Regions from separate parts of the Glutamicibacter mishrai genome, predicted to be linked through region 2. Evidence: riboswitches for the same ligand, from Rfam matches in the RefSeq annotation. Region 2 holds a riboswitch; each other region holds the start of a gene.
The links. A riboswitch is a leader RNA that binds a small molecule or an ion and turns the genes downstream of it on or off. The one in region 2 is predicted to bind thiamine pyrophosphate.
Positions count from the first base shown of each region.

Region 1: linked by a shared signal. The riboswitch ahead of thiC (phosphomethylpyrimidine synthase ThiC) and the one ahead of thiM (hydroxyethylthiazole kinase) in region 2 are both predicted to bind thiamine pyrophosphate.
Region 3: linked by a shared signal. The riboswitch ahead of D3791_RS04000 (ECF transporter S component) and the one ahead of thiM (hydroxyethylthiazole kinase) in region 2 are both predicted to bind thiamine pyrophosphate.
Region 4: linked by a shared signal. The riboswitch ahead of thiO (glycine oxidase ThiO) and the one ahead of thiM (hydroxyethylthiazole kinase) in region 2 are both predicted to bind thiamine pyrophosphate.

Region 1 covers NZ_CP032549.1:687,154-691,491, reverse strand. Annotated here, with positions in the region: gene D3791_RS03325 (DEAD/DEAH box helicase) at 1-842, shown strand, start outside; gene thiC (phosphomethylpyrimidine synthase ThiC) at 957-2,699, opposite strand; TPP riboswitch at 2,695-2,804, opposite strand; tRNA gene D3791_RS03315 (tRNA-Thr) at 2,981-3,052, opposite strand; gene D3791_RS03310 (hypothetical protein) at 3,140-3,322, shown strand; tRNA gene D3791_RS03305 (tRNA-Thr) at 3,574-3,645, shown strand; tRNA gene D3791_RS03300 (tRNA-Met) at 3,693-3,766, shown strand; gene D3791_RS03295 (GTP pyrophosphokinase) at 3,889-4,338, opposite strand, start outside.
Region 2 covers NZ_CP032549.1:1,824,867-1,829,204, forward strand. Annotated here, with positions in the region: gene thiD (bifunctional hydroxymethylpyrimidine kinase/phosphomethylpyrimidine kinase) at 1-785, opposite strand, end outside; gene thiE (thiamine phosphate synthase) at 782-1,423, opposite strand; gene thiM (hydroxyethylthiazole kinase) at 1,416-2,210, opposite strand; TPP riboswitch at 2,200-2,294, opposite strand; gene D3791_RS08620 (GntR family transcriptional regulator) at 2,332-2,697, opposite strand; gene D3791_RS08625 (hypothetical protein) at 2,694-4,262, opposite strand; gene D3791_RS08630 (aldehyde dehydrogenase family protein) at 4,304-4,338, shown strand, end outside.
Region 3 covers NZ_CP032549.1:839,362-843,699, forward strand. Annotated here, with positions in the region: gene D3791_RS03995 (ATP-binding cassette domain-containing protein) at 1-1,063, opposite strand, end outside; gene D3791_RS04000 (ECF transporter S component) at 1,060-1,680, opposite strand; TPP riboswitch at 1,745-1,868, opposite strand; gene D3791_RS04005 (DUF4235 domain-containing protein) at 1,942-2,193, shown strand; gene mnhG (monovalent cation/H(+) antiporter subunit G) at 2,261-2,665, opposite strand; gene D3791_RS04015 (MrpF/PhaF family protein) at 2,665-2,931, opposite strand; gene D3791_RS04020 (Na+/H+ antiporter subunit E) at 2,928-3,560, opposite strand; gene D3791_RS04025 (Na+/H+ antiporter subunit D) at 3,569-4,338, opposite strand, start outside.
Region 4 covers NZ_CP032549.1:489,102-493,439, reverse strand. Annotated here, with positions in the region: gene D3791_RS02265 (mechanosensitive ion channel) at 1-960, shown strand, start outside; gene D3791_RS02260 (GNAT family N-acetyltransferase) at 1,049-1,990, opposite strand; TPP riboswitch at 2,092-2,196, shown strand; gene thiO (glycine oxidase ThiO) at 2,194-3,318, shown strand; gene thiS (sulfur carrier protein ThiS) at 3,315-3,560, shown strand; gene D3791_RS02245 (thiazole synthase) at 3,563-4,338, shown strand, end outside.

The sequences.
Region 1 (4,338 bases), 1.1 Mb from region 2:
GCTCGGGTGACGCGATCCTGTTCATGACCCCACGCGAAAAGTACCTGCTGCGTGCCATCGAAAAGGCTACCCGCCAGCCGGTGACCCAGATGCAGCTGCCTTCGCTGGATTCGGTCAACAACCGCCGTATCCAGAAGTTCACCGATCGCATCGATCAGACCATCAGCGGCCAGGACCTGACCACCTTCCGTGAAATCGTCGAGAAGTTCGCCGCTGACCACGAAGACCTGGATCAGCTGGAAATCGCAGCTGCTTTGGCTCTGATGGCTCAGGGTGGCCGTCCATTGCTGATGACCGAACCAGTGGTTTCCCCTTCGAAGAAGGCCCGCATGGATCGCGACCGCCCAGAGCGCGGAGACCGCGGCGACCGTGGAGATCGCGGTCCTCGTGCCCGCAAGACTGCTGCTGCAGGCAACGCCATGTACCGTCTGGCCATCGGCCGCCGCAACCGCGTGCAGCCAGGCTCGATCGTTGGCGCTTTGGCTAACGAAGGCGGCTTCAACTCCTCGGAAATCGGCGGCATTGAAATCCGTTCGGACCACACCTTGGTTGAGTTGCCAGCAGAGCTGAGCAAGGACCAGTGGCGTGCACTGTCCAAGACCCGCATCGGCGGCGAGCTGATCAGCATGGAGCTTGACTCCGGTCGTAAGCCACGTGGCGATGACGAAGGCGACCGTGGTGGATTCCGCGGTGGACGCGGCGGGGACCGTGGTGGATTCCGCGGTGGTCGTGGCGGTGGCTTCAACGACCGCCGTGGTGGCGGCGAGAAGCGCTTCGGTGGTCGCGGTGGCAAGGATCGCTTCAGCGATTCGGGTCGCAGCGGTGGACGTCGCGACTACTAAGCCAGCGCTTCTGCAGCTCGCTAGATAGCACAGCACAACGCCCCTGGATCAAGCCGAAAGGCTTGGCCAGGGGCGTTGCCCGTTTAAACCGCAGGCAGCGCGGCTGAACCAGATCTACGAGGTGGTATTGCCTACCGGGATCTGGTCGCCGAGATACACCGTTCCTCCGCTGTTGATGAATTCCTTGCTCTTCGCAGCCATTCCCGCCACTGCGGCCTGTTCTTGAGCGGAGCCGTACTCGTCACGGATGTCCTGCGATATCCGCATGGAACAGAACTTCGGGCCGCACATGGAACAGAAGTGCGCAGTCTTGGCAGGTTCCGCCGGCAAGGTCTCATCATGGAATTCCTGCGCGGTCACCGGATCCAGGCTCAACGCGAATTGGTCATTCCAGCGGAACTCGAAACGCGCCTTGCTCAACGCATCATCTCGTGCGGTGGCCCCCGGATGGCCCTTGGCCAGGTCTGCGGCGTGGGCGGCGATCTTGTACGTGATGACACCGGTCTTCACATCATCGCGGTTAGGCAATCCCAGATGCTCCTTGGGCGTGACATAGCAGAGCATCGCGGTGCCGTAGCGGGCGATTTCCGTGGCCCCGATGGCGCTGGTGATGTGGTCATAACCAGGGGCTACATCGGTAACCAGGGGACCGAGCGTATAAAACGGAGCCCCATCGCACAGCTCCTGCTGGCGCTCCACATTCTCTCGGACCATGTGGAACGGAATATGCCCAGGACCCTCCACCATGACCTGCACGTCGTACTCCCAAGCACGCTTGGTCAATTCGGCCAAGGTATCCAGCTCTGCGAATTGGGCGGCGTCATTCGCATCGGCGATGGATCCTGGCCGCAACCCGTCACCCAAGGAGAAGGCGACATCGTACTGGGCGAAGATCTCGCACAGCTCATCAAAGTGGGTGTAGAGGAAGTTTTCTTGATGATGGGCCAGGCACCATCCAGCCATGATGGACCCGCCGCGCGAGACGATTCCGGTGACCCTGTTCGCGGTCAGTGGGACGTAGCGCAACAACACGCCGGCATGGATGGTCATGTAATCCACGCCTTGCTCGCACTGCTCGATGACGGTGTCGCGGAAAATCTCCCAGGTCAATGCGTTCGCTTCGCCATTGACCTTTTCGAGAGCCTGGTAAATCGGCACGGTGCCGATGGGCACTGGTGAATTCCTGATGATCCATTCGCGGGTGGTGTGGATGTCATCTCCAGTGGATAGATCCATAACCGTGTCAGCGCCCCATTTGGTGGCCCACTGCAATTTGGAAACTTCTTCTGCAATAGAGCTAGTCACCGCGGAGTTGCCGATGTTCGCATTGATTTTCACCAGGAACGCTTTGCCGATGATCATCGGTTCTGATTCTGGGTGATTGATATTGGCTGGGATGATCGCTCGTCCTGAGGCGAGCTCGCTGCGCACCAGCTCTACATCGCATTCCTCACGCAAGGCAACGTATCGCATTTCCGGGGTGATGATCCCGGCACGGGCGTAGTGCATTTGCGTCACGCTTGCCCCGTCAGAGGCCTTGAGCGGAGGAGCGGAGCGTCCAGCCCATTCTTCGCTTGCCGTGCCGCGGCGGACCGCTGAACGGCCATCATCATGCAGATTCCGTTCACGCCCCGAGTACCGTTGGACGTCACCACGTTCAAGAATCCAGGATTCTCGAAATGGCTTGAGCCCCTGTGTGGCTTCGCTTCCCGGGCCACTGGTGCGGTACACATGTAGTGGCTCGTTGGGCTGGCCATTGGGGGAGTCCGCAAGACTGATTTGCGTAACCGGAACGGAAATCCCATCAAATTCGCGGAACGCGAGAGAGTGGGCGGAATGCTGTTCAAATTGTTCCATTGAGAAACTCACTTCCTTCGCCGGCATTACCCGGACAGGTTCAACGGTCGCGGACGGCTGCAGTCCGATCTCAGCCCCTGCCATGGGGCTCCCGTGTGGTCGGAGATGACACTAGCATGAAAATTTCTGGTGGCGACAACCAGGGTCAACATCGTGACAGCGGAGCGATGAAGGGAACCGGGAAAGGAACGAAGAAAAATTGGTCGGATTCGGGCCAGGAATAAAGTCCGTGGAAAACGAAAAGAGAGACAATCTGGATTCAGATTGTCTCTCTTATTTCGAGCCCCCTGCCGGAATCGATCCGGCGACCTCGTTCTTACCAAGAACGCGCTCTACCACTGAGCTAAGGGGGCAACGAGTAAATACTCTACACAGGTTTTTGGCGTTTGCAAAATCCTGAACGAATTTGTAGCTGAGGTCACAAGACTCCTACTCAAGCCATGAATGATGGCTATATTCCAAGCATCATCCAGGCGTTCATGATGGTTGGAAAAATTGCCGACTTTCGGCGCTCGATTTCCGATCAGCCGGTGGCGGAAAACGGTGACAAGAGATCTATTGGCCAAGTGCATTGGATTTATCTTGCTGCCCTGTTAAGTGGCACCACCTCGCATGGGAACTAGAGGTTTCAGGCATCGATTCGCTTGGGGAATGGGCGGCAGATCCAGGTGGCCATTATTTGGGGTTTGACCACCAAATTCTGCTCAGTGAGCATCGTCACCAAAGCACTTTTGTGCCAAGGATCGTCCCGCGCGAACCGTGGGATTGAGGAGAGGTGTACCTGACTAGTAGTTATTCGAGATTCAAGCCGTCGTTCGACGGCAAGATGCCGATTTTTGTTTGCGCGAGAATCCGTGTAGAGTATTTACTCGTTGCCCCCTTAGCTCAGTGGTAGAGCGCGTTCTTGGTAAGAACGAGGTCGCCGGATCGATTCCGGCAGGGGGCTCTGAGTGAGAAGCCTTCTTGGCTTCTACTGGATTGCTTCTCACTTGTGGCGGCGTAGCTCAGCTGGTTAGAGCGCACGACTCATAATCGTGAGGTCCCGGGATCGAGTCCCGGCGCCGCTACAGATTTAGCCCCGGAATCCTGTTGGATTCCGGGGCTTTCTCGTCCCCGGAATTTCTGGAAAATGAAATGCCTCCGAGTGCATCAAATTTGCAGTCGGAGGCATTTCATCGTTTAACGTGGGCTACTCTGTCTCGCCCTGGTCCTTGCTCGTCGAGGCTTCTTTGGCGAGCATTAACAGACCTTGGATTACGTCTGAATCCACTTCTTGGCCCTCGGATTTTTCATCGTTGGCATCATGGCCATGAACTTCTGTGTGCAGTCGCTGCATCTGCATATCAAGCTTCGTAGCGACAGCCGCGGCGTCGGCGAGCTCTGTAGCCAAATGCGCCGGTACTTCACCGTCGTATTTGTAGAAAATCTTGTGCTCCAGGCTGGCCCAGAAATCCTGGGCGATCGTTCGGATCTGCAGCTCGACGACGACATTGACCGGCCCGTCGGAAAGGAAGACGGGGATTTCAACAATGGCGTGCACGCTCTTGTATCCGCTGGGCTTTGGGTTCTTTATATAGTCCTTGATCTGGATGACGCGGATGTCATTTTGCGCCGTCAAGGTATTGAGTACCTTGTAGAT
Region 2 (4,338 bases):
CTGAAGAAGTCAGCAAAATGGTTCACCGGACCGTGCCCGCTGCCGACGTTCAGTTCATCGGCCGCGCCGATGGCGCGGAACAAATAGGCCTTGGCCTTCTCCAGGGCGCAGACCCAGTCGCCGGATGCTGCGAAAAGGGTGGCCAGGGCGCTTGAGAGGGTGCAACCGGTGCCATGGGTGTTTTTGGTATCGAGGCGCGGGTTGCTGAACTCGGCCAGCACGCCTTCGCCCGAGACCAGGGCGTCGGGGCAGAGTTCACCGGCCAGGTGCCCGCCCTTGGCCAGGACCAGCGAACCATGCTTCGCGGCCAGGCATTGAGCCTGCTCCAGCGCCTGCGGCCAGCTGGCTGCTGCCGGTTCACGCAGCAGGCTGGCTAGCTCCAGCAGATTCGGGGTGATCACCGAGGCGCGGTCCAACAGCGAATCGAGCACCGCCTCGTCCTCCAGGAGCCGGTCTCCGCTGGTGGCGACCATGACCGGGTCCAGGACCACGGGGGCATCGACGGTATCGAGCCATCCGTTGACCGCGCGAATCACCTCGGCGTTGGCCAGCATCCCGATCTTGATCGCATCGATCTGCACGTCGGCGCTGATGGCCTCCAACTGGGCGAGCACAAACTCGCCGCCGATGGCCTGCACCGCGCTCACCCCTTGGGTGTTCTGCGCGGTCAGCGCGGTGATTACGCACATGCCGTATCCGCCGTTGGCGGCGATGGCTTTGAGATCCGCCTGGATTCCGGCACCGCCCGAGGGATCAGAGCCGGCGATCGAGAGAATGTTTTTCACTGGACCGCCACCCAGGCAGCGACCAGCTGTTCGCTGGCTTCTTGCGGGTTCTCGGCATTGCAGATGGCCCGGACTACCGCCAGGCCCGAACCTCCACCGGCGCGGATGGCGCCGGCGTCTTCAGCGGTAATCGCGCCAATGGCGACACAGGGCAGCTCGGTGAGCGAGGCGGCACGCGCAAAACCATCCAGGCCCAACGGGGTGGGGTGGTCCTTTTTGGTCGGGGTGGCACGCACTGCGCCGACGCCAAGGTAGTCGATGGCCTCGGCATCAAGATTGGCCTGCGCCAGCTGCTCATCGGTGGAAGCGCTCAGGCCGATGATGCCTTCGCCGATGATCTGGCGTGCCAGACGCACCGGAATGTCCTTCTGCCCGATATGGATGCCGTTGACTGCCGCCCCCGCCGCGCGGGCAGCCAGGAACACGTCGATCCGGTCATTGATCAGCAGCTTCGCCTTGCCCTCGGTAAGCCGGGCCGCTGCACATGACAGCTCGAAGAATTCCCTGGCGGTTTCATCCTTGGCCCGCAGCTGGATCCACTCGATGCCACCAGCCACCGCGCCTTCAATGACTTCCAAGGTGGTGCGTGGAGTGCAGCTGGCGGTATTGGCTACCAGATATGCGCCGATATTATCCATGGTTCAGTTCCTCGTACTTCAAATTCTGCAGTTCTTCAGGTTCGGTGGCGGCCAGGGCGTCAAGGAAGGCGACAGCGAAGCTGCCCGGGCCGTTGCTGGCGGCCAGCGCCTTTTCTGCCGCGAGGCCATAGAAGCCGTGGGCGGCGATGGCCGCTTCAAAAGGGTCCTCGTGTACCGCGATCATGCCGGCGCTAAACGCGCCTAGCGCGCACCCGCCACCGGTGACCCTGGTCAGTCCTAAGCCGTTGGTGTGCACCAGCACGGTGCGATTTGCGTCAATGATGGCGTCGGCTTCACCGGAAATGGCCACGACGCTCCCATGCTTGCTGGCCAGTTCGCGTCCGGCATCCAGCGCTGCTTGGACGGTATCGGCCGAGTCAACGCCGCGGCCGCTGGAGTCCTTGCCGGCCAGGGCCAGGATTTCCGAAGCGTTGCCGCGGATCAAGGTGGGGCGCTGCTGCACAATACGGCGTGCGAAGTCGGTGCGCACGGACAGAGCGCCCACGGCTACCGGATCCAATACCCACGGGGTTCCGGCGGCGCTCGCCGAAGCCACCGCTTCCTCCATGGCAACCATTTGCTCAGTGCTGGGAGTACCGAGATTCACCAGTACCGCCGAGGCCAGGGCCGCAAACCCGCCGGCCTCGCCGGGCAAGTTGGTCATGGCCGGTGAAGCACCCGAAGCCAATAAGACATTGGCGGTGAAGTTGGTGACGACAGTATTGGTCAGGCAAAAAACCAAGGGGGAGCGTTGCCGGTATTTTTGGGCAACGGTAGGCAGAGTCATGCGACATCCCTCCGCTAGCGTGAACTAGATCAGGTTCGACGGGTTTCATCTCAGTCGGCTTCTCCGACACCCCGTGTCACTGATTTAGAGAGTACGCAGAAGGGTTGCCTAGAACAAATCCTTACCGTTCACGCCGCGCCACCAGGGCCTTCAGCGTCGCTGCATCCACCTGTTGCGCGGCAGCCAACTCCCAGAGGTGGTCGACGGCTGCCACCAGATCTTCATGTGCGTCTACGGGTTCGGGGCGCGCGTTCACTACCGTGCCGGCACGGCGCCTCGAAGAAATCAGGCCCTCGGCTTCCAATTCCTTGTAGGCGCGGGCCACCGTTCCGGCTGCCACTCCCAGATCCGTCGCCAGCGCGCGCACGGTGGGCAGCTTGCTCCCGGCCGTCAATTCGCCGAGGTTGATAAGCGAGGCGATCTGCGAACGGATCTGTTCGTAGGGTGCAGTGGCCGCCTCGAGGTCCACACTGATCTGCGTGCTCATGCCGAAACATTCGTCAAGAGCCGGGCATTCGGGCGTTTGACCACGAGCAAGGAAGGGATGCAGAAGAGCCCAACGCCAATGGCTATGACCATTGGCTCATCAAACGAGGCCACACCGGGCAAGAGGAATAATGCACTGCAGAGAATGCGTAGGGCCCGGAACTCCAAGACTTGCCGGTACCAGATCTCCTGCTCGCCGGTGACTTGCCATGGAACGGAGCAATGCCGCGTCCACCAGATATATCCGGCTGCAATGAGCAGCAAGCCGAGGACGATCCCGGTGCTGACCCATGGGCTAACTGCCAGTTCTGCGCCGGGAGTCAAAGTCTGCGGCGTGTACAGCATGAAGATTCCACTGGCGATGAACAGTGCCGCCAACGAGTAAACCCAGACAGGCAGGTTTTCGCTGATGGGCTCCCTTGGCGTCCCCAGCTTTGCGCGCAGATGCGCATAGAACGCGAAACCAGCCGAGAGCACCAGGTATATGGCCACTGCGGCTCCGGACAAGGCAAGCATCAGCGTATTGCTGGCGGCTTGCGCTCTGGCCGGGCCAAAGGCTTCGGATAAATGCTCGAAACGGTAACTGCAGGCAATCCAAATCGCGTAGGCGGCGAGCACCATCAACGAGTTGAGGACGTACGATACAGCGTTGCTGTGGTCGCGCATCCGGCTAGATGCACTGGCTTTTGCGTTCCTTCCAACGTTGGCCACTGCGAACTTCGGGGCCCAGACGAACAACACGAAACCCAGAGTGATGAAGCCGAATGTGGACACGGTGTTCCAGCCGGTACCCAGGATCGGGTTTGCGTAGGAAATTTCTGAACCAACGATGTTGATCAGCACCCAGCCACAGTTCCGCAGCAGCCTGTTGAGCCAGACAGCGCGCAACTGCTGGTTGTGGTCAACTGAGATTCCAGCCAGTGGCCTGCGTTTGAGAATGATGAACGCGATGAGGGCAGTCGCTAGCAGAACGCCTGCGATGCACAGTGCAAATAACGGTGCGACCTCGGTGCCCGGGCGCCACCTATCGAGGCCATCCCAGCGGACTTCAGAGAAATTTGAATAATCCTGCGCGGGTACTCCTTCCCGGTCGCTTTCAGAGACATAGGCAGCGACCTTCGAGACAGGCCATATCAGGCAGGACGCGGCGATCGCCAAGATGCCAACAAGGGCGCCGAGCATCCGCGGGAAAGGGGTCGTCAAACTCCGCGGTTCCAATGAGGCCACGCGCACCGTTTGCAGTTCTTTTGGCCAGGTAAAGAGCCCAATGATGTAAACCGCAGCCAGCCACCCACCGGCGTTCAACGCGATGAATACCAGGGTGAGCATTGACTGCGATTGCGCGGGGACCGACCAGAATTGGGCAAGATCCCAAGATGTGGATAGGAAGAATGCGATGAGCGCGCACCAGAACGAATGCGATTGTGCCCGTCGGAGCGCTTGAGTGCCACGGCGATGGGCGACGGAACGGAGCCACAGGTAGATGATTGTGGCAACCACGGCCATCGACAAGGCGCTCGCAGAAATCTCTTCCATACCCGTTAATGTATCAAATGGTTGATACATAATGAATCCTTCGGCGAATTATTCAATAGAAATTCCGCTCGGTGGCGTACGCTCAAAACATGGGTCTGTTTACCTC
Region 3 (4,338 bases), 990 kb from region 2:
CTTTCCAGCTGAAGGGCGAAGCATCCAGCCCATTGGCCAGTGCCTCGACGGCCTGCAACTGGCCTGCTGCCGGTTGAAGCAGCCCGCCCAAGGTCAGGGCCAGGGTTGATTTTCCGGCACCGTTCTCTCCCCGGATCACCGTGGCGGTGCCAGCACGCACCGACAGGTCCACGGCTTGGGTCCGCGGCGCGTCGTCGGTGCGGGCGCTGACCAGCTGGTCTGCTTCCAACAGCAGCTCGCCCGGTGCGATAGCAGCGGTTGGCACCTGCGGCAGATAATTCGGCACCCATAATCCGGCCGCCGACAATTCAGCGCGCAGTTCTTCATCATCGATCAGGCGCTGCGGATCCAGGTCGTGGGCCACGCCTCCGCCTGGTTCCAGCACGATGACCCGGTCCATATGCCTGGCCCAGGCATCCAGCCGGTGTTCAACCACCAGCAGCGTCGCGCCAGAGACCTCGGCCGCGTTCAACACCGCGTCGCGCAAGGGCCCGATGCCCTCGGGGTCGACGTTGGCGGTGGGTTCATCCAGCAGCATCAATCCCGGCTGCATGGCCAGGATCCCGGCAAGGGCCAGGCGCTGCTTCTGCCCGCCGGAAAGCTCCTGCGTGCGATGATCCAAGGGCAGCATGCCCAAGCCGACCGCGTCGAGCGCTTCGGGAATGCGCTGGCGGATGATCACCGGATCCACCGCCAGGTTCTCGGCACCGAAGGCCACATCGTCGGCCACCCGGCTTTGCACCACCTGGGTTTCCGGATCCTGCTGCATCAGGCCGACCGGATGCTCCCGGGCGAAGGCATCGGACCCGTCGATCAGCAGCAGTCCGGTGGACTGCTCGGAGTCATCGGCTTCCAGCAAGCCTGCCAGGGCATGCAGCAAGGTCGATTTGCCGGCCCCCGAGGGGCCGACCAGCAGGACTTTCTGGCCCGCGGGGATGTCCAGATCCAGAGAAGCGATGGCTGGCTTCTCGCGTTCGGCGTGGTGCCAGCCGAAACTTCGGGCAATGATCTCGGTGCCCCGGCGGGTGTCAGCGGTGGCACCGGTATTGGCCACCGAACTCATTTTGCGGCCAGTTTTCCGGTTTCCAGGTGAGCACGGCGGCTGGCCAGGGCGCTCAGTGCGCCGGTCTTCGCCAGGCCGCGAGTGGCCAGCCATGAGAGCAGGCCGGCAACAACCAGGCCGGAGACGCCGGTGGCAACCACATGGAAGAGCTTCAGCGCCGGGGTGTATTCAACGTAGTACGCCAAGATGTAGGCCTCGGACACACCGGCGAACAATCCGGAGAACAGGCCAGCGAGCAGTGCAACACCCAGGTTCCACTTGCGGTAGCGGAACGCCGCGAAGACCAGCTCCGCGCCCAGGCCCTGGACCAGTCCGGAGATCAGCACGGTGAGCCCGTAGTGCGATCCGAGCAGCGCTTCGATGACCGCGGCCAGCAGTTCGCAGTACAACGCGGCACCGGGCTTGCGGATGATCAGCGCGCCGAGCACTGCAGGGAACAGCCAGACACCGGTCAGCAGTGCGGCTGCTGGCGGGAATGCTGCGAACGCCAGGGAGAACAGCCCGTAGCCTGCACTCCAGGCCCAGAAGATGACGCCGGAGGCAACGGCGATCACCGATGCGGTGACGATGTCGACGACGCGCCAGCCGTTGCGTTGCTTTGCTGCTGCTTGATTCATTGATGGTCCTCCTGTATCAAGGAGGGGAGATGTACGGGCTGAAGGCGCACTGCGCCCACGTCCGCATCCGAGATGCTCGACTTCCTTCGCCGGTACTAGCCGGAGCAGGTTCGAGGGTCTGCGATCTATCGCACTCTCAGCGTCTTGCGACTCCAGTTTCGAAGTCTGACGCTCCCCTGTCGGAAAATTACTGCCCACCTACCATACCGCAGGTATGCTGGGCAGAGGAACGATAAGTCACGACGTTGAAGCGAGGGCAAAATGAATACAGTGCAGAAACTTGCCACCACGGGTATTTCCATCGGCGCCGGTTTTGTCGGCAGCAAGCTGGTTGATCAGCTGTGGAAGGGTTTTACCGGAAACAAGGCTCCCCGCAAGGGCAGCGAAGAAGCGGCTGAGGCCTCGTTGCGCCAGGCTCTCGGATTTGCGATCTTCTCATCCATTGTGGCCGCCACCATCCAGGTGCTGGCAGACCGTGGCACCAACAAGGTCGTCGCGCGTTTCAGCAAGTAGTACTCGTCAAAGGCGGCGTCCCACCATGGGTGGGACGCCGCCTTTGTGCTTTCTAGACTTGTGCTTTCTAGTCTTCGGTTTTCTCCGCTTGCTTCGACGAGACGTCGGTGGCGCCGGTGGCCGGAGTGCCGCTGACCTTGTCGACGATCTGCTTGAGCTCATCGGCGTAGAGCGAGTCCTTGGCCGCGTGCTTCGTGCGGTAGCCCGAACGGCCGATCATGTGGGCCGATACCGGAGCGGTCAACAGCTGCATGCCCCAAGCCAGGAGAAGCAGCGGCACCACAGCCCAGCTGCGCAGGTGGATCGCGAGCCCGGCGAAGATCAGCAGGAATCCGAGGACCTGCGGCTTTGTGGCCGCGTGCATGCGGGTGAGCATATCGGGGAAGGTGAGCAGGCCGATCCCGGCGATCAGCGACATCAGGCAGCCCAGGATCAGCAGCACCGCGACGAGGATATCCAAGAACATCTCCATCAGGCATTCCTCTGATCGGAAACGTAGCGCGAGACGGTGACCGAGCCGATGAAGCCCAGGGTGCAGGCGGCGATGACGAACAGCAGGTAGTCCGTGTGCCGGTTGTAGACCATCTCAAGGCACAGGGCCACAGAGATGATCAGCAGCATCACGTCCAGGGCCAGCACGCGATCCAGGATCGAGGGGCCCTTGGCTACGCGGATGACACAGGCAAGGGTGGCCAGGCCGAGCATGATGCCGCAGATCCACATCACGATTTCCATCATTTCTTGCCCCTCATTCGCATCAGGTTGGGTCCGCATTCGTGCTTGATCGCGTCGAATTCATCGCGGCTGCCGATCGCCATGATCATCCGGCGTTCGATATCCCGCACCGCTTCGCGAGCGCGGTCCATATCCTGCTGGGATTCGATGTTGATGTAGTGCAGGTACAAGGTGGAGGAGCTGCGATCCACGTCAATGACGAAGGACCCCGGGATCAAGGTCAGCACATGGCCGACCGTGGTCACGATCAGGTCCGAGTCGGTACGCAACGGAACCGCGATCACGCCGCTGCGAGTCTTTTTCCCGCGGAAGACCGCCAGCTTGGCCACTTCGAAGCTGGCCACGAACACCTGGCCGACAAACCAGAAGAACAGCTGCAGGCAGTACCAGGCGTTCATGCGTCCCGAGAGCACCACCGGAGGCAGCGGGAAGAGCGTGACGATCAGCAGCGAGATGATCGCGCCGAAGATCAGGTTCGCCGGCGAGAAGTCCTGCCACAGAGCGCACCACACAAAAAGCAGCAGGGCCAGCAGCGGCCATTCCTGCTTGAGTGTCGCCCGGTGGCGCACGCCAGAGGTATCCAGCGCGTCATCAATACGCTGGTCGCGAGGTTTCAAATTCTTAGTCGGCATCGTCCCTCCTATCCAAGTGGCAAGATCGCGGTGATGTAGGCTTCACGGGCGATCAGCTCCGCGGCGACTCGTTCACAGAACTCGAAGATCGGCCCGGCAAAAATGGTCAGCGCAATGCCTGCGGCAACCAGCGATCCGGTGGCGTAGCGCATGCCCCACGGCAAGGACTTCGCTTCCAATTCCTTCGCGAGCTTCATGCCTAGGGAAGGGTTCTGCGCCCCTCCGGCAACGGTTTCGGCCGCGACCGCAGCCGCTTCGTCCACCAGTTCCTGGTTGGGCACCTCGGCATCAGCGGCCCGACGCCAGAAGATGCGGGCCCACACGCGGATGATCGCCAGCAGGGTCAGCAGGCTGGTTAGCAATCCGGCGCCCACCACAGCCCAGGTCAGCGGGTCGGCATCCTGCACTGCGGCATGGAGCAAGCCGAACTTGCCGAGGAATCCGGAGAACGGGGGGATGCCGCCGAGGTTGATCGCAGGGATGAAGAAGAGCAGCGACAGGGCCGGGGAAAGCTTGGCCAGCGAGCCGAGCTTGGTGACATTCGAGCTTCCGGCACGGCGTTCGATCAATCCGGCCACCATGAACAGCGAGGTCTGCACGATGATGTGGTGCCCGACGTAGTAGATGGTCGCGGCGATGGCCAGCGGTCCCCCGACGGCCACACCGAAGATCAGGTAGCCGATGTGGCTGGTCAGGGTGAAGGAGAGCATGCGCTTGAAGTCCGTCTGCGCCAGTGCGCCGAGGATACCGATGACCATGGTCAGCGCCGCCACCACAA
Region 4 (4,338 bases), 1.3 Mb from region 2:
ACGCCGGTCCAGGGCCTGCTCGGCGGAGTCATGGCGTTCATCCCGAACCTCATCGGCGCCGGCTTTATCTTCTTTATCGGCTACGTCATCGCCAACATTGTTCGACAGCTGCTGACCACTGGTCTGGGAACGGTCGACTTCAGCGGCATTGTCCGCAAGCTGACCCCAGGCGACGAGCCAGTAGATGAGATTCAGTCTCGCGAAACCCAAGCAAAGATCGTTGACATCATCGCGAACATCGTCTTCGCCCTGATCCTGCTGGTCGTCGCAATCTCTGCTCTGCAGGTCTTGGGCATCGCCGCGATTTCGCAGCCTGCCGAGCAAATGCTGCAGCTGGTCTTCACTGCCATCCCACAGGTCATCATGGCCCTGGTCCTTCTGGCAGTTGGCTTCCTGATCGCAAAGTTTGTTGGCCAGTTGTTGGAGTCCACCTTGCAGGGTGTCGGCACTGACCGCGTCGTTGCTGGCTGGGGCGTTGTCCCAGAAGGCAAGAGTGCATCGGGCATCATCGCCGGCATCGTGAAGATCGCAATCGTACTGTTCTTCGGTGTGATGGCAGCCCAGATGCTGAACTTCCCGGCAATCACCAACATCCTGAACGAGATTCTGGAACTGGGCGGCAAGATCCTCTTCGGTGCGGCAATCGTTGCCGCTGGCTTCGTCGTGGCTAACGTCATCGGCAAGTTCATGGGTGACACCACCGCGTCGAAGATCATCCGCTACACCGCCATTGCACTGTTCGTGGCAATGGGCCTGAAGTACATGGGAATCGCTGACTCGATCATCAACATGGCCTTCGGCGCAATTGTCATCGGTGCAGCTCTTGCAGCCGCTCTCGCATTCGGCCTTGGTGGTCGCGAGGCAGCCGCTCGTACCCTCAACAAGATCGATACCGACAAGCTGAGCTCCAACGGTCCGGATTCGGCACCGCCAGCACCGCCAACGTCGCCAGGTATCTAACCATCCCGAACAGAACCTAAAAGGGACACAAAAATAGTCGCGGAATCCACCACGGATTCCGCGGCTATTTTGCGTTCAAAGCAAATCGCTACGCGCGCTTGAGCGGCAAGGGCTGCACGTTCGCTGGCGGATCTGTTCTCAGGCGGGCATAGGTGTAGACGTCGATGCGTTCGCCATCAACAAGGAACTTGCCACGCTCTATTCCTTCGCGCAGGAAGCCATTGCTCTCAGCCACGTGCCGGGATCCAGGATTATTGGCCCGCAGGCCGAGCTCCAGCCGGAACAAGCCCAGCTCGTCGTAAAGGTGATCAACCAAGGCCGCCACGGCCCTGGTGGTCAGCGACCGGCCACGGTATTCATGATGCATCCAATACCAGATCCACGCGTTGGCATTCGAGCGATCCACGGTACCGCACACCAAGCCCACTAAACGATCGTTGATCGTGATGGCCAGCGGGCATTGAACCTGGTCATTGCCCAGCAGAAAATCAACGTAAGCCCGCGCTTTCTCAGGGGTATCGGCATCGCCCTGCCGCGCCATATCCGGGTGCGAGATGAAAGCCTCATGCACCGCGGCGGCGTCGGTGGACTTCAGGTTCCTGACAGTGTACACATCTTCAGGCTCAGCCGACGGCGCATTCCCTGCCCGCTCGGGATCACGCACAGGTTGGGCCGTGAGCGTGCCTTGATGGAAGAACATTTGCCATCGGCCCGCATCCCGAATCCACAAGGAACTGCGCATCGCGGGGCGGGACCCATCAGTGGCCCAGCGCAATTGGACCAGATCCTCTGCCAGACGGACTGCCGACGGATCCACGACATGCAGTGCAGGAGCATCCGGATCTTCAGCCGCGAGCAGGGTGATGGCTTCAGACCTGTCGAAGGTCCGTCCGCTCGCGCCAATTTCGTAAAACTGCTCATGCAGGACGCCTTCCAGCCACGCTCCATCGTGGCGAAGCGAAGGATCGAGCAAATGCCGCTCCAGGTCAACGACTTCGCGGAACAGCGGGGAATCCGCCGACAAATTCATGGGATAGTCCTGTTGCTCCATGTCAGTAAGTACATCACAAAAGATGACGGGACTAAGTCAAGAACAGTTCGCTTTTATGAGCTGCATCATGCTTATAATCGCAATTACTCCGCGGGAGCCTGACTCGACCAGGCTGAGAGGGCACTGAGCCGACCGCTACACCTGATGCGGGTCATGCCGCCGTAGGAAGGAATCGTGCCACCGTGCATGTCAATATTGTTGGCGCCGGAATCATCGGCCTCGCCACCGCCTTCGAGCTCAGCTCGCGCGGCCACAGCATCACTATCATCGATCCAGCTCCCGGCCAAGGCGCCAGCTACGCCGCAGCCGGAATGCTGGCACCGGCAGCAGAAACAGTGTGGGGCCAAGGCCCATTGCACCAGCTGCTGGCCGCATCGAATGCCGGATATCCGCGGTTCGTTGAGCGCATCGAAGCATCCACCGGGGAGCGCCCGGACTACCTGCAAAGTTCCACACTGGTCATCGCTGCGGAGCCCGCTGACCGCGATGCCCTCCACGAGCTCGTCGCGCTGCAGTCATCGCTGGGATTAGCTGCCGAAAAACTCCTGCCGAGCCAGGCCAGATCCTTGGAACCAGCCCTTGCCAGCAACATCGCCGGAGGCGTGCTGTGCGCCGAGGACCATCAGATCGACCCTCGCAGCGTGGTGCGCATCCTGCTCAAGCACTTTGCCAATCACGTGATCCGCGAGCAAGCCGAAGAACTGCTCACCGACGAGGCAGGAACCAGCGCCGTGCGAACCACCACGGGGCGGGTGCTAGAAGCAGACCAAACCGTCATCGCCACCGCGCTCGGAACCGTCAAAGGCCTCAAAGACCTTCCCCTGCGCCCGGTTTACGGCGACATCCTCAGGATCCAAGGTCCCGCGGGCCCCGCAATGCTCAGCCGCATTGTGCGCGGCATTGTCCACCGGCGCAACGTCTACCTCGTCCCGCGCAAGGACGGAAGCCTGGTGCTGGGGGCCAGCGTGAGGGAAGACGGCAACCCGGAGGTCAACGTTGGCGCCATGCACACCCTCTTGGACGATGCACGCCGGCTCGTGCCGGGAATCAGCGACTGCACATTGAACGAATTGATCGCCCGGCCAAGACCAGCCACCGCCGATGACCGCCCGCTGATCGGGCGACTGGACCCAGGATTGGTGCTCTCCACCGGCTATTCGCGGCACGGAGTGCTGCTGAGCCCGCTGGGTTCCGAACTGACCGCGGACCTCACCGAAAACAACACCACGCATCCCATGCTGAAAGACGTTGACCCCCAACGATTTGCAACCCAACACTCGACTCTCGCACTGGAGCACCTCGGATGACCACGATCAACATCACCTTCAACTCCCAGCAAGTCCAGCTCTCAGCAGGGACAAGCCTGCGTGAATTTGTCAGCTCGCAGATCGGCAAGGATCTGGACGCCGATTCGAAAGCGGTTGACGGCAGCAAGCTCGGCGTGGCCGCCGCCGTCAACGGCGCAGTGGTCCCTCGCAGCAGCTGGAACAGCAAGGTGCTTGAAGACGGGCACAGCGTAGAACTCGTCACCGCAGCCCAAGGAGGCTAAAGATGGAATCGCAAGAAGTCAACCGACTCGATGCGGACACCGACCCGTTCGTCGTCGCTGGACGCACCCTGTCTTCGAGACTGATCCTGGGCACCGGCGGGGCTACATCCCTGGCGACGCTGGAGAGCGCTCTGGCCGTTTCGGGCACCGAGTTGACCACCGTCGCCATTCGGCACTTTTCCGCTGCCGGCGCGGGGAATGTCTACGAGCTGCTGCAGCGCAATAACGTGATCCCGCTGCCAAACACCGCCGGATGCTTCACCGCTCGGGATGCCGTATTGACCGCGCAGCTGGCCCGCGAAGCCCTGGAAACCGACTGGATCAAGCTTGAAGTCATCGCCGATGAGCACACCTTGCTGCCGGATCCGCTGGAGCTGTATTCCGCCACCGAGCAACTGGTCGCCGAGGGCTTCAAGGTGTTCGCTTACACCAACGATGACCCGGCGCTAGCACAGCGGCTCCAGGATGCCGGGGTCGCGGCGATCATGCCTGCCGGAGCGCCCATCGGTTCCGGCCTGGGGATCTTGAACCCGCACAATATTTCCACCATCGTTTCCCGGGCCAATGTGCCGGTGGTCCTCGATGCCGGCGTGGGAACTGCCTCGGATGCCGCGCTGGCCATGGAGCTAGGCTGCGACGCGGTCCTCTTGGCCAGCGCCGTCACCCGTGCCCATAATGCCCCGCTGATGGCGGCAGCCATGCGTGATGCGGTGCGCGCAGGACGTGCCGCCCGGCTGGCCGGCAGGATCCCGCGCCGCGACACCGCGCTGGCCTCCTC